Regions from separate parts of the Ornithinimicrobium cryptoxanthini genome, predicted to be linked through region 1. Evidence: predicted binding sites of a transcription regulator. Region 1 holds the regulator's gene; the other holds the start of a gene.
The links. Region 1 encodes HspR, which represses chaperone genes until heat shock. Its sites were predicted from a motif close to AAGTTGAGTCNNNNNGACTCAACTT; they were not measured.
Positions count from the first base shown of each region.

Region 2: a site for HspR is predicted at 5,233-5,257, ahead of NF557_RS02020 (ATP-dependent Clp protease ATP-binding subunit). Genes of this name have one in related genera too.

Region 1 is NZ_CP099490.1:3,419,974-3,429,145, reverse strand. Features, by position in the region: gene NF557_RS15815 (nucleotide exchange factor GrpE) at 1-513, shown strand, start outside; gene NF557_RS15810 (DnaJ C-terminal domain-containing protein) at 594-1,613, shown strand; gene NF557_RS15805 (heat shock protein transcriptional repressor HspR) at 1,661-2,113, shown strand; gene NF557_RS15800 (cell wall-binding repeat-containing protein) at 2,405-5,251, opposite strand; gene NF557_RS15795 (HAD-IIA family hydrolase) at 5,499-6,296, opposite strand; gene NF557_RS15790 (ribonuclease E inhibitor RraB) at 6,352-6,756, shown strand; gene NF557_RS15785 (ZIP family metal transporter) at 6,766-7,587, shown strand; gene NF557_RS15780 (hypothetical protein) at 7,686-7,874, opposite strand; gene NF557_RS15775 (thermonuclease family protein) at 8,057-9,097, shown strand; gene NF557_RS15770 (NUDIX hydrolase) at 9,129-9,172, shown strand, end outside.
Region 2 is NZ_CP099490.1:429,106-438,277, reverse strand. Features, by position in the region: gene NF557_RS02035 (cell wall-binding repeat-containing protein) at 1-324, opposite strand, end outside; gene NF557_RS02030 (helix-turn-helix domain-containing protein) at 593-1,291, opposite strand; gene NF557_RS02025 (lipid II:glycine glycyltransferase FemX) at 1,452-2,555, opposite strand; gene NF557_RS02020 (ATP-dependent Clp protease ATP-binding subunit) at 2,649-5,159, opposite strand; gene NF557_RS02015 (hypothetical protein) at 5,436-6,080, shown strand; gene ku (non-homologous end joining protein Ku) at 6,185-7,213, opposite strand; gene ligD (non-homologous end-joining DNA ligase) at 7,231-8,181, shown strand; gene ligD (non-homologous end-joining DNA ligase) at 8,181-9,041, shown strand; gene NF557_RS01995 (histone-like nucleoid-structuring protein Lsr2) at 9,110-9,172, opposite strand, start outside.

The sequences.
Region 1 (9,172 bases):
GAGCAGGACCCGTCCGGTGCCCCCCAGGCCACGTCCGGCACCCCGGTGGACGGGGGCCGGTCGGCTGACGACCTGCACCCGGACACCGTCGTCGCGGCGGACCGGCTCGAGGACCTGCGCCGCCTGCAGGCGGAGTATGTCAACTACAAGCGCCGCGTCGACCGCGACCGGGTCCGGGACCGCGAGGCCGGGACCACCACCGTGGTCGAGGCCCTGCTGCCGGTCCTGGACGACCTGCACATGGCCAAGGAGCACGGCGAGCTGACCGAGGGCCCGCTGCTGGCGATCGCCGACAAGCTCGAGACCACGCTCGGCCGGTTCGGCGTCGAGCGGCTCGGGGCGGTCGGCGAGACCTTCGACCCGGCCGTCCACGAGGCGCTGATGCACCTGCCGGAGGCAGACCTGCCCGAGGGCGCGACCGAGACGACGATCGTCCAGGTCATGCAGCCCGGCTTCAAGGTCGGCGACCGGGTGGTCCGCGCCGCCCGCGTGGCGGTGGCAGACCCGGCATGATCGAGGCAGGCCGGGACGGCGTCACGCTGTCCCGGCCCGCCACGGCGGCGCAGCACACTGACCCAGGGAGGTGAGGACACATGGCCAGCCAGGACTGGTTTGAGAAGGACTTCTACGCGATCCTCGGCGTGCCCGCTGACGCGGACGCCAAGAAGGTCAAGAGCACCTATCGCAAGCTCGCCCGGCAGTGGCATCCGGACTCCAAACCTGGTGACGCCGCAGCAGAGAAGAAGTTCAAGGAGATCGGCGAGGCCTATGCCGTCCTCTCCGACCCCGAGCAGCGCAAGCAGTATGACGCGGTCCGGGCGATGTCCCGCGGCGGCGCCCGCTTCACGGCGGGTGGAGCTGGCGGTGCCGGCGGCGCTGGCTTCGAGGACGTGTTTGCCCAGATGTTCGGTGGCGCAGGTCCCGGAGCGGGGGGCCAGGGCGGCGGCACCCGCTTCAGCACGGCCGGTGGGCAGGGGATCAACATCGAGGACCTGCTCGGCGGCTTCGCCGGGGGCGGGCAGTATGCCGGCGGCTCCCCTTTCCAGAGCACCCGCGGCCCGCGACCGGGCCGCAACGTCGAGGCCCGGACCACGATCGACTTCACCTCGGCCGCCAGTGGTGACACGGTCACTCTGCAGACCCCGGAGGGTGGTCGGGTCACCACCCGCATCCCCGCCGGCGTCAAGGACGGTCAGAAGATCCGCCTGCGCGGCAAGGGTCTGGCCGGTGACCCCGGCGCCCCCCACGGCGACCTGATGCTGGTCGTCACGGTGCGGCCGCATCCCGTCTTCGGCCGGGAGGGCAACAACCTGACGCTCGACCTGCCGGTGACCTTCGCCGAGGCGGCGCTCGGTGCCACGGTCCCGGTGCCGACGCTCGACGGCGGCACGGTCAAGGTCAAGATCGCGGCGGGCACCCCGTCCGGTCGGGTGCTGCGCGTCAAGGGCCGCGGCATCAAGGCCTCGAGCGGCACCGGCGACCTGTTGGCCAAGGTCACGGTCGTCGTCCCGCAACGCCTCACCGACAAGGCCCGAGAGGCCGTCGAGGTGCTGGCGGCCGAGGAGGATGGCGCCGACCCGCGCGCCGACCTGATGCAGCGCGCACGGGAGTAAGCAGCACCCCACACACTGTCCCCACGGCATACGGCGAGGAGGAGACGATGGCACGGCACACCGGCAACGGTCCCGGCGAGGACACCCCTGTCTATGTCATCTCCATCGCTGCCGAGCTTGCGGGCATGCACGCCCAGACGCTGCGGCAGTATGACCGGCTCGGGCTGGTCACTCCGCAGCGCACGCGCGGGGGTGGCCGGCGCTACTCCGCCCGCGACGTCTCCCGGCTGCGTGAGGTGCAGCGGCTCTCCCAGGAGGAGGGCGTCAGCCTGGCTGGCATCCAACGGATCATGGAGCTGGAGCTGCGGGTCGAGGCGCTGCAGAGCCGCACCGCAGAGCTGCTCGAGCAGAACAGGGTGCTGCGCCAGGCGATCCAGGTGCGCACCCGCGTCTTTGCGGCCGGCCCGACCGGCGAGGCCGTGGTGCTGCGCCCCGGCACCCGCCCCCAGCAGGAGCCGGCCAGCACCGCTCTTGCCGTATGGCGTCCGCTCCCGTTCTGAGCCGTCCTTCCGGCACGGTAGTCGGTCGCCGCAGCGCTCAACCCCGCCACGCCATCGGCCGCCCGAGCTCAACCCCGCCCAGGCCATCGGCCGCCGCAGCTCAACCCGAGAAGGTGTCCCCTAGCCCGAGGTATTTCGTCAGGTTGAGGGACACCTTCTCGGGCTGAGCGGTGTGAGCCGCCGCGCAACCGGTCCCGTCCGCTACAACTCACGACCGCCGGGTCGGAGCAGTTGCTCCGACCCGGCGGCCGTGGTGTGTCTGAGCCGTGAGCTCAGCCGATCAGATCAGCGTCAGCCGATCCAGCCCGGGTAGAGCTCGTTGAGGCGGTCCTCGACGGACTGCGACACCGAGTTGGTGCCGCCGACGATGACGACGCGCTCAGGGGAGAGGCGGTTGAGCTCTGCCTCGATGACGCCCGGCAGCGTGCCCGGGTTGGTGATCAGGACCGGGACGTCCTCCGAGCCGGCCAGCGCGGAGCTGGCGAGCGCGTCGGGGTAGTCCTGGCCGTTGGCGATGTAGACCACCGGCACATCCGTCTCGTAGTTGCTCGAGACGTCGACGGCCGTCTCGAAGCGGTCGGCGCCGAAGAGGCGGTCGCTGGCGCCGACGGCGTCATAGACCGCGTCGCTGACCGACGCCGGGCCACCCAGGACCACGACGCTCTGCGGGTTGAGATCCGCCAGCGCGGCCGCGGTGGCCTCCGGGACGGAGCCCTTGCGGGTCAGCAGGACGGGCGCGTCGTTGGCGCCGGCCAGGGCCGAGCCGGTGAGGGCGTCGGGGTAGGCCGGGTTCTCGCCGGAGGCCAGGTAGACCACCGGCAGGTCGGCCGGGAACATGGCAGCCAGGTTGGCCGCCGTCTCATAACGGTTCGCACCGTCGACGCGGGTGACCTCGGCGGTCCAGCCGGCGTTGAGCTCGTCCTCGACGGACTGCGCGATGGTGCTGGTGCCACCGAGCACGACGATCTTGGCCGGGGTCAGCTCGTCGAGCGCGGCCACGGTCTCCGCCGCGAGGCTGCCCTTGCGGGTCAGCAGCACGGGGGCAGCGTCACCCTCGGGGGTCTCCATGACACCCGGGGTCAGGCCACGGGCCGCGGCCGGGGAGCCGGACATCGCGTCCGGGAAGCCCTCGCCCGAGGCGATGTAGACCGTGTCGGAACCCTCGGGGAAGTGCTCGGAGAGCTCCTGCGCGGTGCCATAGCGGTTCTCGCCCCAGACGCGCTCGACCTTGGCAGGGGGAGTCTCATCGGCGGGCGCTTGCTCGCCACGGGCGACCACCGGGATGGTGACGGCCGGCAGGCCCGCACCGGTCCAGGAGAGGGTCGCCTTCTGCCACACGTCGGTGGCGGCGTCGATGTTGCGCACCGAGATGGTGACCTCGGCGGTGCCGCCGGCCGGGACCGTAGTGGTCGCGGGCTCGACGATGACCTCGAGGCTCGCCGGGCCGTCGTATGCCGCGGTGTAGGTGACCTCGGCGTCCGTCACGTTGGTGACGGTCCGGGTGGTCGTGGTCGGGCCCTCGGCGCCGAGGGCGCCGATCTGCAGCGACGCGGTGTTGTAGTTGTAGCCGGCCGTGGTGTCCGCCTCGAAGGCGTCCCAGTCGGCGACACCGGAGTCGAACACCAGACCCGGGTTCAGGAAGACCTTGGGAGCCACGAAGCCGGTGCCACCCAGGAACGGGTCGTTGCTCTGGGCGGTCGTGTAGTCACGCGTCGTGGTCTGCATGGCGGACTTGACCGCCATCGGGGACCAGTCCGGGTGACCCTGCTGCAGCAGCGCAGCCAGGCCCGCGATGTGCGGGGAGGCCATCGAGGTGCCGTTCTTGTAGCCCCAGCCGGTCGCGCCGGTCTCGGGGTTGATAGCGGCGGCCAGCACCTGCACCCCGGGAGCGCCCAGGTCGGGCTTGAGCAGGTTCTGCTCGGCCGCCGGCACGTTGACCGGGCCGCGCGAGGAGAAGCCGGCGATGGTCGGTGCGGTCGCATCGCGGTGCGTCGCGGCGGCCACGGTCGTCACCCACGGGGCGTTGTTGGACACCGGCATGTTGACCGGGTTGCCCTCGGGGCCGGAGTTGCCGGCCGAGTTGGCGCTGAACACACCAGCGGCGGCAGCGTTCTTGAACGCCTCGTCGACCGGGCTGTTGTTGTAGCCGGGGTCGTCGGGGTTGCCGATGGAGAAGTTGAGCACGTCGACGCCGTCCTCGACGGCCTTCTCGACGGCCGCGGCGGAGTCGGTGTTCATGCAGGTCGCACCGGACTCGGTGCCGGCGACGTAGTCCCAGCAGACCTTGTAGACGGACAGGTGGGCGGCCGGAGCCATGCCCGCGATGTCGATCTCAGTCGTGCCGGCGGTCAAGGTCAGCGGGAAGCCCGCGGCCGTGCCGGCGACGTGGCTGCCGTGGCCGTTGATGTCGGTCGGGCTGACCTTCTCGTGAGCAGCGGCGTCGGCGCCGGCGGCGCGCAGGCCGTCGATGAAGTAGTTGGCGCCGATCACCTTGTCGGAGCAGGCGTTGGCCGGCCAGGAGCCGTCCTCGCCGGGCTCGCAGTCGCCGGCCCAGTCAGCCGGCGGGCTGGAGACGGTGCCGTCGGTGAACGAGGCGTTGGCATAGGCCAGGCCGGTGTCGATGATGCCGACGACCAGACCCTCACCCGCGACGTCGACGCCACCGAGCTGCTCCCACAGGCCGCCCTCGCCGCGCACGCCCAGGAAGTCCGGGCTCACGTCGGTGTCGGGGGTGGCCGAGCCGTCCGTGAAGGACAGGTCGGACTCGTGCAGCTCCAGGTGCTGCGCCGGGGTGACCGACTCGACGTCGCCACGGTTGGCCAGCTGAGCTGCCTCCTCGGCAGTCAGGCTGATCGCGAAGCCGTTGAGCACCGTGTCGTAGCGGTAGGTCGGCTCGGCCTCGACCGCGGACAGGACCGAGTCCTGCGCGGTGGCCAGCTGTGCGGCATACGTCTCCGCAGCGCTGGTGGTGACGTTGAGCTTGTCCCCTGGTGCGGGCGTCGTGCCCGAGTAGGTGGCCAGCGGAGCGTCCTTGAGCAGGACGATGTAGCTGCCGTCAGTGAAGTCCGCCGCAGTGACGGATGTGGCGGCGTTGTCCGCCGGCACCGGTGTTGCCGAGGCGGTGGCGACGGACAGCATGCTGCCCGCCATCCCCAACCCGACGACGGCCGCGAGGGTGCGCTGAGGCAGCCCTCGATGAGCTCTATGAGCCATTGTTTTTTCCCCTTGTGGTGTCCAGGACGCCCCCCACGGACGTCCTCCCGCAACCTAGGCGCGATGACCGCCCGAAGTCAATCCAGAGCGTGAACACGGGAGAGCTCGCGGTGAACTTCTGGGGTCGGCTCGAGGGCGCTGTGGCCGCGGGCCGTGCGCGCTGAGAGGGCGGTCAGCTGCGGCCGAGCTCACGCACCAGCGGCACTACGTCGGCGATCGAGTCGCAGACCCGCGTCGGGCGGAACGGGAAGCGTTCCACCTGGTCAGCGGCGGTCGACCCGGTTAGGACGAGCACCGTCCGCAGGCCCGCCTCGAGCCCGCTGACGATGTCGGTGTCCATCCGGTCCCCGATCATCACCGTGTGCTCGGAGTGGGCGTCGATGCGGTTCAGCGCGCTGCGCATCATCAGCGGGTTCGGCTTGCCGACAAAATAGGGGTCGACACCCGTCGCGCGGGTGATCAGGGCCGCCACGGACCCCGTCGCGGGCAGCGGCCCGTGCGCGGACGGGCCGGTCGGGTCCGGGTTGGTCGCGATGAAGCGGGCGCCGCCCTGGACCAGGCGGATCGCCCGGGTGATCGCCTCGAAGGAGTAGGTGCGGGTCTCGCCGAGCACGACATAGTCCGGCTCACGGTCGGTCATCACATAGCCGACGTTGTGCAGGGCGTTGGTCAGCCCTGCCTCGCCGATGACGTATGCCGAGCCACCAGCTCGCTGGTCGGCCAGGAACTGCGCGGTCGCCAGGGCCGAGGTCCAGATCGCCTCCTCCGGGACCTCGATGCCGCCCGTAGCCAGTCGCGCGCGCAGGTCACGCGGGGTGAAGATCGAGTTGTTGGTCAGCAGCTGGAACCGGGTGCCGGTGTCGAGGAGCTCGGCGATGAACTCCGCCGCACCCGGCAGCGCCCGCTCCTCGTGGACGAGCACGCCGTCCATGTCGGTGAGCCAGCAGTCGACGGGGAGCCTTTCGGTCATGCCTGATGATCCCAGGTGCCGGGCCGTCATGTCGTCCTGGTGAGATAGTGGCGCCATGCAGAGTCCCACGGAAGAGACGGCCCCCGCCGCCGGTGACGCGCGGGCGGGCGCTGAGCACCTGTTGGTCTTCCCGGAGCGGGCGGTGGCCGAGGAGGTCGCGGAGACGCTGACTGAGGAGGGGTTTGCCCACGTCTTCGTGGTGCAGACGGTTCCGTCGGGTGAGGTCGAGGGCGACGAGGGTAGCGAGGGCGACGAGGGGCCTCGGTGGGCGGTGCGCGTCCTCGATGACCGGCTGCCGGACACGTCCGGCGGCGGTGCCTATGAGGGGCTGCGCGAGCGGTTCGCCGCACTCGCAACCGAGCACGGTGGGTCCTATGACGAGCCCGGCGACCCCCGTCCGCCGGTGACGGCGCGCGACGGTGCTGCCGACGGACCAGCCGACGCAGCAGCGTCCAGCTGACCGGCGACGATGATCTGGGCGATCGTTGCCACGGCCCTGGCCGGTGCGGCAACCATCGCCGGTGGCGTCCTGGCGCTGCACCCCGGCATGCGACGGCGCGGCGCGCTGGCCGTCAGCCTCGCCTTCGCCGCGGGCGTGATGATCGTGCTGTCCGTCCTGGAGATCCTGCCGCTCAGCGTGACGACCCTGAGGGAGTCGGCCGTCCCCAGGCCACTGGTGTGGACGAGCGGTGCTTTCCTCGTCGGCGCGGTGCTGGTGCTGCTGATCGACAGGTTCCTGCCCGAGCGGATCGTGCGCGACGCGGCGCACTCTGCTGATGTCGCCACGGACTCCGAAGCTCGCTCCGACGCCGCCGAGCTCACCGGCAGCCACCGGCTGATGCGCAGCGGGTTGCTGATCGCCCTGGTCATCGGTGCCCACAACGCCCCCGAGGGCCTGATGACGTTCCTGGCCATGCTTGAGTCACCGGAGCTGGGGGTGCCGCTCGCCGTGGCCATTGCGATCCACAACGTGCCCGAGGGGATCGCGGTGGCCGCACCGATCTATGTCGCCACCGGGCGACGCCGGCCGGCCCTGGGCTGGGCCGCGGTGGCCGGGCTCGCCGAGCCGATCGGTGCGCTCGTCGGCTACTTCGCGCTGCGCGTCATACTGCCTCCCCAGCTCCTGGTGCTGACCCTGGCGCTGGTGGCCGGCATGATGATCGCGCTCAGCCTGCGCGAGCTGATCCCGGCCGCACGTCGCTATCAGACCCACCCCGCACAGTCGCTGGGCGGACTCGTCGCCGGGGCTGCCGTCGTGTGGTCGAGCCTGGCGCTGACCGGCGCCTGGTGACCCCCCATTTTCATAGCGGTTTTGTTGGTGCGCCCCGCATTTTCATAGCGGTTTCGTTGGTGCCCCCCGCATTTTTGTAGTGGTTTTGCACCAGCGGATCAGTCGAAGTTGAAGATCGACTGGTGCCGATAGAAGTGCAGGATGTAGGAGCACCGCTGGCACACCATCATCTGGATGCGGTGGCTGGTGAAGCCCCATCGTGTGTCCTGCCGGGCCTCGTGCCGGTCAAACTCGGTGCAGCCACAGAGGGGGCAGGCGAGCTGGCGGTTGCCGTCGGGCTGAGACATGGTCGCTCCCGTGGGTCCAGTCCGGCGCGGGTCGCCGGAGTCGGCTGTATGACGTGCACCCGGGTCGCCGCGTTCCGTGCCGGGCGTCGCCCGTGCCGGGCGTCTGGGTCTCGGGCGAGGGCGTCCAGCGGTGAGTGGGCAGCGCTGACCTCGACCTGAGCGCGTGGGAGAGTGATGCCACCATGTCCGCTTCCTCGCAGTCCCTCACTCTGCGCCGCCAGGTCAGACTCGTCCTGTTCGCGGTGATGGTGGCCGTGCTCGCGGCCTGCAGCTCGCCCGACGCGGAGCCGGAGATCAGCGCAGGATCTCCTGCGTCCGCACCAGTCAATGCGGGTGAGGGTCTCGGCGAGAGTGCCGAGGTCCGACAGGCGGACGGCGAGTCCGACGACGGCGAGGGTGCTGACACCGAGCCAGCCGATCAGGAGGACCTGGACGCGGGAGATGGTGACGCTGGGGGCGGTGCCGCCGCGGACCGTGACGCCGGGGACGATCAGCCTGCTGACGCAGATTCGCCGGCCGAGTGGGGGCCGCTCTACGACGTCCTGAGTGTTTATGACGGCGACACCATCGCGGTCTCGATCGATGGGACCAGGGAACGGGTCCGGATCATCGGCATCGATGCGCCAGAGCTGGCGCGCAACGGCCAGCCGGCGGGGTGTTTCGCCCAGGAGTCAGCCAGCGAGATGCAGAGCCTGGTCCAGAGCCAGCGGGTCCATCTCATCGCCGACCCGACTCAGGCTGATCGCGACCGCTACGACCGGCTCCTGCGCCACGTGGTCCGCGAGGGTGGCGGTCACGTCGCCCTGACGATGGTGCAGGGAGGCTACGCCGAGGAGGAGCAGTTCGCGGCGCCCTACCAGTACCAGTCTGACCTTGTCGCGGCCGAGCGGGACGCTCGTGCTGAGGGGCTGGGGCTGTGGTCGGCCTGCCTAGCTGATGCGGCTCCGGTGACTCCCGCCCCAGTGGCACCCGCGCCGGCTCAAGTGGCTCCCGCTCCGGTGGCGCCCGCGCCGGCTCCGGTGGCTCCCGTCCCGGTGGCGCCTGCCCCGGCTCCCACCGAGTGCGTCATCAAGGGCAACATCGCCAGCGACGGCGAGAAGATCTATCATGTGCCCGGTCAGCAGTACTACGACGTCACCAAGATCTCAGAGCACAAGGGTGAGCGTTGGTTCTGCACCGAGCAGGAGGCCCGCGACGCGGGCTGGCGCAAGGCCAAGGTCTGACGCGGCACAGCGCACAGGGGACAATGTGTCGGTGACACTGCACCGTGACGCACTGCGGACCCTGAAGGCCTGGCT
Region 2 (9,172 bases), 780 kb from region 1:
GGTCACCAGGGACTCGTCGCCACCGCTGACCCGGATGGAGTTGGTGGCCCAGAACGCCTGGTAGTCGACGTCCTTGTCATCCAGGTCGGCGCGCATCTGCTTCTGGCTGCTCTCCGCAGCGCTCGTCAGGGCCTCATAAAGGGCGATGCGGCGCTCGTCGAGGTCCTTGATGGACTTGAACGACCCCATGTCTGGGCGCGCCTCAAAGCGCACCCAGAAGTCGGTCGCGCCCTTCTCCTCGATCTGGGCACTGACCTCTCGGTCGATCTTGCCTGCTCCGACTTCTGCCTGGGGCAGCGGGGGCTGGGCGCTGGCGCCTGCCATCCCCAACCCCGATGCGACCATCGATGCGCCGGCTACTGCAGCCAACCATCGACGCGCACGGTGTCCGTGTACGGCCACGAATCCTCCTACATACGGCGGTGACACCGAGGATTGCCCCCGGCTACCAGTCGAACCTAGGAAGAACCTGGGAGTCGGACAACGACATCAGATGGGCAACACGTGGGCAACGTAGACAACTGCTGGACAACGGAATCCGGGTGGGCGCCAGGAAGCGCCGCCCCGGTCGGGCGGTGCGGACGACGGTGCCTCAGCTCCCGACTGCCTCGCGGAGCGAGCCCTCCCCGCTGTGGCTCACGAGCCGGAATCCGAGTCCCCGGACCGCCTGCAGCGTCACCGGCGCTCCGAGCTCGGCGAGCTTGGCGCGGAGTCTTCCCACGGCCGCGTGCATGTGCGCCCCGTTGCCGAGGTAGTCGGTGTGCCAGGCCACGTGCGACAGCTGCTCAAAGGTGGCGGTCTGCCCGACGCGCGGGAGCAGATGGGCCAGCAGGTCCAGCTCGAGCTTGGTGAGCGGGACCTCGCGCGCCCCGAACGACAGGGACAGCCTGTCTGCACGAAGCCGGAGCTGCGGCTGGGACTGCGGGTGCTGGGGGCGGTTCTGCCGTTGACGCAGGTGCTGCAGCTGAAGCAGGGCCGGCGCCTGGGACTGGGCGTGCACCCGGGGTAGACCCGGTGACGGCGACTGCGCTGGCGACGGTGACTGCGTGGGTGACTGCGTCGCCGACGCGCGCGCGGGGTCGTCCGCGGCCTGCGGGAGCTGGGCGACCACCCGTCCTGCCTGCTGGATGTCCGCGGCGAGGAGCGCCGTGGCACCCGCTGGGAGCACCCGGGCAAGCTTCAGGCGTTCCTCGTGGGTGCCAGCGATGATGATGACGAGTCCGCCCTGAGGAGACGGGCTGGGCCCGCGCAAAGGTGGCGTTCGCGCCGCGCCGCGCTGCGCTGCCTCCACCACTGAACTCCTTATGTCACAGCACTGTCCGGGCGTGGACGTCCTCCCCCAGTTGGCCACCGCCTCCCATTAGGGGGCAGCGCGACCGGCGATGCAAGGACATTGGGGCAACGTTTGCGCAAGATTTGCCGGTCCTTGACCGTCGGCCGCGACCACGGGCTCAGAGGATGTCGTCGGTGGTGCCGCGACTGCGCTTGTTGAGGTAGTTGCGGCGGACGCGCAGCGCCTTGGTCAACGGCTGCGCCAGGGGGGAGAGCCTGAGGTCGTAGGCGGGGAACCAGACCCGGTGGGTGCTGAACTTGAGCTTCATCTTGAACACGCCGAAGGAGTGCTTGGACTCGTCGAGCACCCGGGGGATTCCCCAGAAGTCATAGGTGGAGTAGCCATGCTCCTTGGCATCGAGCATGGAGTGCCAGTAGAACGCGTCCGGCGCCTTGGCGTCCTTGCGCTTGTCCCCCTCGGTGGGGGGCCGCTCGTCCCGGATGCTGCCGCCATACAGGTAGGCCGTGGTGTCCCCCAGGGCGAGGAAGAACCCACCGGCCAACGCCTTGCCCTCGTGCCGCGACAGCACCGTGTAGGCCTCGCCGCCATAGTCATTGCCGTTGGCCAGCATCGCCTCGTAGTAGGCGCGCGGGAACGCACCCAACTTGGCTCGCGCATTGGTCGCCTGGAAGATGTCCCAGAACGCCTCGAAGTCATCGTCGCGGCCGGCCTGGACACCCATCCGCTCGGCGGTGCGCACATTGCGCCGCGCCATCTTGTGCAGGCCCGCAAAGAGCTCGTCCTCGGAGGCGCTCAGGTCGGCGAGGATCGTGTGCTCAGGCTGCTCGGTCTCGGAGCGAAGGAACGGGCCGACCCGCGCCGGGATCGTGGCCTGGTCGGCCGCGAGGTCCACGGTGCTCAGGTCCTCGGGACGCCCGACCTCGATCGGGTTCGGCGGCTCCACCTTCACATACATGTCGGTGGGCCGCGCCACCTTGCGCAGGGGCGCTGCCAGGTGCGGCAGGAGGTCCAGCGACTCCAGTGCCGGACCTCGTGCGGCATACAGCACGTTGACCCCCGGCACCAGTTGCTGGCGCAGCAGCTGCATCGCGCCGACCGTGCTGCCCCGGTCGTCGGTGATCAGGAAGCGCATGGGGTGGTAACCCAGCACCCGGCGACCCTCACCGTAGGCCCAGCCCTGGAGAGGACTGCTCAGGGGCATCGCCGCCACGACCTCGTTGTAGGCGCGGGGGTCGTGGATCTCATTCAGGTGAAGGCGCACCCACCCAACGTAGGACATGGCCCGGATTCCCAGAGAATCCGGACCATGTCCTGCGTGTGTCACGCGAGTGGTGTTGCGCTGGAGCGCTCCTGGTCAGGCGCCCGGCTGGGCCTCCTCGACCGGCACCGTGTCAGGAGTCGGCGACTTCTCCGCACCGGAGAAGGTGAACTCACCGGTCCGGTCCTCGGCCGTGGCGTCGACCAGGACGATCTGTCCCGGGACCAGCTCGCCATAGAGGATCTTCTCGGAGAGGGCGTCCTCGATCTCACGCTGGATCGCGCGGCGCAGGGGACGGGCGCCCAGCACGGGGTCGTAGCCCTTGTGCGCGAGCAGCTTCTTGGCCGTGGGCGTCAGCTCGATGCCCATGTCCTTGTCCTTGAGCCGCTCGTCCAGGCTGGCGATCATGAGATCGACGATCTGGACGATCTCGGACTGCGAGAGCATCGGGAAGACGATGGTGTCGTCCACGCGGTTGAGGAACTCGGGGCGGAAGTGCTGCTTGAGCTCGTCCGTGACGCGGTTCTTCATGCGCTCGTAGTCGCTGCTGCCGTCGTTGCCGCCGGAGAAGCCGAGCGAGATGCCCTTGGCGATGTCGCGGGTGCCCAGGTTGGTCGTCATGATGATCACGGTGTTCTTGAAGTCCACCACCCGGCCCTGGGCATCGGTCAGGCGACCGTCCTCCAGAATCTGCAACAGGCTGTTGAAGATGTCTGGGTGGGCCTTCTCGACCTCGTCGAAGAGGACCACCGAGAACGGCTTGCGCCGCACCTTCTCGGTCAGCTGCCCACCCTCCTCGTAGCCGACATAGCCGGGGGGCGAGCCGAACATCCGCGAGACGGTGTGCTTCTCGGAGTACTCAGACATGTCGAGCGTGATGAGGGCGTCCTCATCGCCGAACAGGAACTCGGCGAGCGTCTTGGCCAGCTCGGTCTTGCCGACACCGGTGGGCCCGGCGAAGATGAACGAGCCGCCGGGGCGACGGGGGTCCTTCAGCCCGGCGCGGGTGCGCCGGATCGCCTGCGACAGGGCACCGATCGCGTCGTCCATGCCGATGATGCGCTTGTGGAGCTCGTCCTCCATGTTGAGCAGGCGGCTGGACTCCTCCTCGCTGAGCTTGATGACCGGGATGCCGGTGGCCGCGGCCAGGACCTCAGCGATGAGCTCCTCGTCGACCTCCGCCACGACGTCCATGTCGCCGGACTTCCACTCCTTCTCGCGCTCGACGCGGGCCTGGGTGAGCTTGTGCTCCTCGTCCCGCAGCCGCGCCGCCTTCTCGAAGTCCTGGGCGTCGATGGCCGACTCCTTCTCGCGCTTGGTGTGCGAGATCTTCTCGTCGAACTCACGCAGGTCCGGCGGAGCGGTCATCCTGCGGATCCGCAACCGTGCCCCGGCCTCGTCGATCAGGTCGATCGCCTTGTCCGGCAGGTAGCGGTCGTTGACGTAGCGGTCGGCCATGGTGGCCGCAGCCACGAGCGCGCCGTCGGTGATCGAGACCCGGTGGTGCGCCTCGTAGCGGTCGCGCAGACCCTTGAGGATCTCGATCGCGTGGCTGAGCGTCGGCTCGTTGACCTGGATCGGCTGGAAGCGTCGCTCCAGGGCGGCGTCCTTCTCGATGTGCTTGCGGTACTCGTCCAACGTCGTGGCACCGATGGTCTGCAGCTCACCGCGGGCCAGCATCGGCTTCAGGATGCTGGCGGCGTCGATCGCCCCCTCGGCAGCGCCGGCACCGACCAGGGTGTGGATCTCGTCGATGAACAAGATGATGTCGCCGCGGGTGCGGATCTCCTTGAGCACCTTCTTGAGGCGCTCCTCGAAGTCACCGCGATAGCGGGATCCCGCGACCAGCGACCCGAGATCCAGCGTGTAAAGCTGCTTGTCCTTCAGTGTCTCCGGCACCTCACCGCGCACGATGTCGGTGGCCAGGCCCTCGACGACGGCGGTCTTGCCGACGCCGGGCTCACCGATCAGCACCGGGTTGTTCTTGGTGCGCCGGGACAGCACCTGCATGACCCGCTCGATCTCCTTCTCACGACCGATCACCGGGTCCAGCTTGCCCTCGCGGGCGGCCTGGGTCAGGTTCCGGCCGAACTGGTCCAGGACCAGTGAGCCCGCCGGCGTGCCCTCCTGGGCCCCGGCACCGACGCCTGCGGTCGCGGCCTCCTTGCCCTGGTAGCCGGAGAGCAGCTGGATGACCTGCTGGCGCACCCGGTTGAGGTCGGCGCCGAGCTTGATCAGCACCTGGGCCGCGACCCCTTCGCCCTCGCGGATCAGCCCGAGCAGGATGTGCTCGGTGCCGATGTAGTTGTGGCCCAGCTGCAGCCCCTCACGCAGGCTGAGCTCGAGGACCTTCTTGGCACGGGGCGTGAAGGGGATGTGACCGGTCGGGGACTGCTGCCCCTGGCCGATGATCTCCTGGACCTGCTCGCGGACGGCGTCCAACGAGATGTCAAGGGTCTCCAGCGCCTTGGCTGCCACCCCTTCGCCCTCGTGGATGAGCCCGAGCAGGATGTGCTCAGTGCCGATGTAGTTGTGGTTGAGCATCCGCGCTTCTTCCTGCGCGAGCACCACCACTCGGCGGGCGCGGTCGGTAAACCGTTCGAACATCGTCACTCCTGACAATCGATCCGGGCTCGGGGCCTGCCGGCAACCGCCGGGACACACTCCCTCACCCTGATGCTACTTGCGTCTGCTCAGCCCAACGCCGTCGTGCGGAGCACTGTTCCATACCCTGGCGGCCAGAACCCCTGTGTTCGCCCTCGGCGTAGCCGACGATCCCCACGCGCGGCGGCCGGCACAGCTCTCGGCCCGCGCTCAGGAACGTGGGCGATAATCACCGCCGCACCGGCCGCTAGGCCAACCGGTCCACGAGGAGTCCCCCACATGAAGCGTCGCACCACCACCGCAGCCCTGTCTCTGGCCCTGCTGGCTGGCACCATCCTGTCCGGCTGCACCTCCGGCGACTCGGAGGACGAGACGACGCCCACCACTGCGACGGTCGATGCTGGCCAGGCGACAGACGACCGCTGGTTCTGCCGGTTGATCCGCAAGGATGCCCTCGACGCGGCGACCGATGGCCGCTCCGCAGAGGCCACGGAGGTCGACGCCATCAGCGAGGAGGACATCTATCAGTGCGACGTCCTGCTGCCCACCGACGACGGTGGCACGGAGGTCGCGATGAGCCTGGCGATGCACCGCAACGTGCCCGGGGAGGCTGATGCGCGGCTCGCCGAGGTCCAGGCGATCGAGGGTGCCCAACCGGGCCCTGAGCACCTCGGCGTCTCCTACGTCGCAGACACACTCGCGGTGTCCGTCGTCCCCTGCAAGGCAGGCCCCGGTGCGCCCGAGGACTCCCCGCCGGTGCCCATCGTCTTCACCGTGCGCGCACCGCTGGACGCCGAGGGCGCCGCGACCGCGCTGCTGGACCAGTCGCTGACCCGCATGGTGCGTGAGATGGACCAGAGCGTCGGCTGCAGCCCCAGCAAGATCCACGAGAACGGCGACTCGGCTGACACCACCGCTCCCTGACCCGTGGACTGGAATCCGCCGCCTGACCGTGGACTGGAACCTGCCGCCTGACCATCCTGCGGACCCAGCGCGCCACCGGTAGGCGGGAACGAGGCCGCCTGCGCTCACCCAGCCTTCTTGTCGCTGCTCCCGCTCGACGACTTCTTAGCGGTGGTGTTCTTGGCCGTCGTCTTCTTGGCCGTGGTCTTCTTGGTGGCGCTCTTGGTGTCCGCGCTCTTCTTGGCGGCGCTCTTGGTGCCTGCAGACTTCTGCGCGGTCGACTTCTGGGTCGCCGACTTCTTGGAGGTCGACTTCTTGGCTGCCGATGTGCGCGGCGCGGAGCTTGTCGTCTCCTCGGGGTCCTCCCCGCGTGAGGCCTTGGCCCGGTCGACGCTGCGCTGCAGGGCTGCGAGCAGGTCGACGACCTCGCCGGACTCCTCCTCGTCGGCCTGGTCCGGGGACTCGGTGACGTCGCCGCCCTCGATCTTGGACTTCACGAGCGCCTCGACCGCGATCTGGTAGTCGTCCTCGTGCTCCTCGAGCTCAAAGTCACCAGCCATCGAGTCGATGAGCATCCGGGCCATCGCGACCTCTGAGTCCTTGGGGTTGGAGACCTCGTCGAGGTTGTTGAGCGCCCCCGAGTCGCGCACCTCATCGGGCCACAGGAGGGTCTGCAGGACGATCACGTCATCGATGACCCGGAGCACAGCCATCGTCATCCGGGTCCGCACCGACACGGTGACGACCGCCACGCGCTCGCTCTCGCGCAGCGCCTCCCGGAGCAGCCCGTAGGCCTTGGCGCCCATGCCGTCCGGCTCGATGTAGTAGGGCTTGTCGTAGAGGATCGGGTCGATCTGTTCGATCGGCACGAACTTCTCGACCGCGATCTCCTTGCTGGAGCGGTTGGGAAGGGACTCGAAGTCCTCGTCGGTGAGGATGACGGACTTGCCGTCCTCGGTCTGATAAGCCTTGGCGATCTCCTTGTAGGGAACTTCCTCCCCGTCCGTCTGCGCGACCCGCTTGTAACGGATGCGGCTGCCGTCGGACCTGCGCACCTGGTGGAAGCTCAGGTCGTGGTTCTCCGTGGCCGAGTAGAGCCGCACCGGGACATTGACCAGCCCGAACGACACCGCGCCCTTCCAAATCGCTCTCACTGTTACAGGATGGACCCATGAGACCCATGCTCGCCACTCCGGGCCGGCCCACAGGGCACGGCCCCGGGATTCCCGAGGGTGACGGCTGGGCGCACGAGCTCAAGTGGGACGGCATCCGACTGCTGGCCCACGTCCAAGATGGCGTGCTGCGACTGACCACCCGCAGCGAGCGCGATGTGACGGTGGCCTTCCCTGAGCTGGAGGGTCTGGCCGACCTCGGTCATGACCTGCTCCTCGACGGGGAGGCCGTGACCTTCGTCGACGGCGCCCCCTCCTTCAGCCAGCTGGTCGAACGGGTCCACACCACCTCCGCAGCCAAGGGGCGACTGCTGGCATCCACCCGCCCCACGACATACGTGATCTTTGACCTGGTCGGCGTCGACGGACTTGATCTCGCACCGCTCCCGTGGTCGGCTCGCAGGGAGGCCCTGGAGCAGATCGTGCCGGAGCGCGCCCGGTGGCAGGTCTCACCGCAGTATGCCGATGGGACGGGCCTGTGGCGTGCCACCGCTGAGCAGGGACTCGAGGGCATCGTCAGCAAGCGGGTGTCCAGCACCTATCAGCCCGGGGTGCGCAGTCAGGACTGGCTGAAGTTCCCGCACCGCGGCACCGAGAGCTTCGTCGTGGGCGGGTGGCGTCCGGAGACCGGCCGGGCCAAGTTGGGGTCGCTCCTGGTCGGAGTGCCAACGGCAGAAGGTTTGAGCTATCGCGGTCGCGTCGGCAGCGGGCTGGCGGGTCGGGCGGGCAGTCGTCTGGCTGAGCTGATCGCGAAGGTGCCCGAGGGTGAGTGCCCCTTCGCCGACGAGGTCCCGCGGGTGGACCGGGCCGGCGCGACGTGGCTCGCCCCGGAGCTGGTCGTCGACATCGCGGCGCTGGGCACCACCTCGGCAGGTCGGTTGCGCCAGCCCGCCTTCAAGAGCTGGCGCGGTGACCTGACGCCGGATGACCTGGTCGGAGAGGATCGCTGATGGCTGCTGGAGAGTCGCAGAGCGTGCACGTGGCGGGGCGGACGCTGAGGGTCAGCAGCCTCGACAAGGTCCTCTATCCCGAGACGGGGACGACCAAGGGCGAGGTGCTCAACTACTACGTGCAGATCGCGGACCGGCTACTGCCCCGACTGGCGGGGCGTCCGGTGACGCGGGTGCGGTGGCCACACGGCGTCGCGCGCGAGAGCTTCTTTGAGAAGAACGTCCCCAGCGGGGTGCCGGACTGGCTGCCCCGGGTCACCCTGTCCGGGCACGGGTCGCGCTCCGGTGGGACCACGGTGACCTATCCCTTGGTGGAGGACCTGGCTGGCCTGGTCTATCTGGTCAACCTCGGATCACTCGAGCTGCACGTGCCGCAGTGGCGGGTCGACAAGGACGGGGTGCCCCAGCCGCCAGATCGTCTGGTCATCGACCTGGACCCGGGCCCGGGCGCGGGCCTGACCGAGTGCGCCCGGGTGGCCGTGCTCGTCAGCAACCGCCTGGCCGACGTCGGCCTGGAGTGCGAGCCGGTCACCAGCGGCAGCAAGGGCATGCAGCTGTATGCCGCGCTCGACGGTGAGCGGACCTCCGACGAGGTCAGCGCCGTGACCAAGGCCCTGGCTCAACAACTCACCGAGCAGCACCCCGACCTGGTCCTGTGGCAGATGACCAAGGCCCGGCGGGCCGGCAAGGTGTTCCTCGACTGGTCGCAGAACAACGCGGCCAAGACAACGATCTGCCCCTGGTCGATGCGGGGCCGGGACCGTCCCCAGGTCGCGACACCGCGGAGCTGGGACGAGATCACGACGGCCGCCGACGGCACAGCGGCGCTGACCCAGGTCCGTTTCGACGCGTTCGTGTGACAGAGCTCAGGCCGGGGCGGACCATGTCGGTCCGCCCCGGCCTGTCGCGTGCTGAGTGCTGCGCTGGCTCAGTTGGCCGCGGCGTAGGCGTCCTGCAGCTCGCGCGACACCCGACCGCGGTCACTGACCTT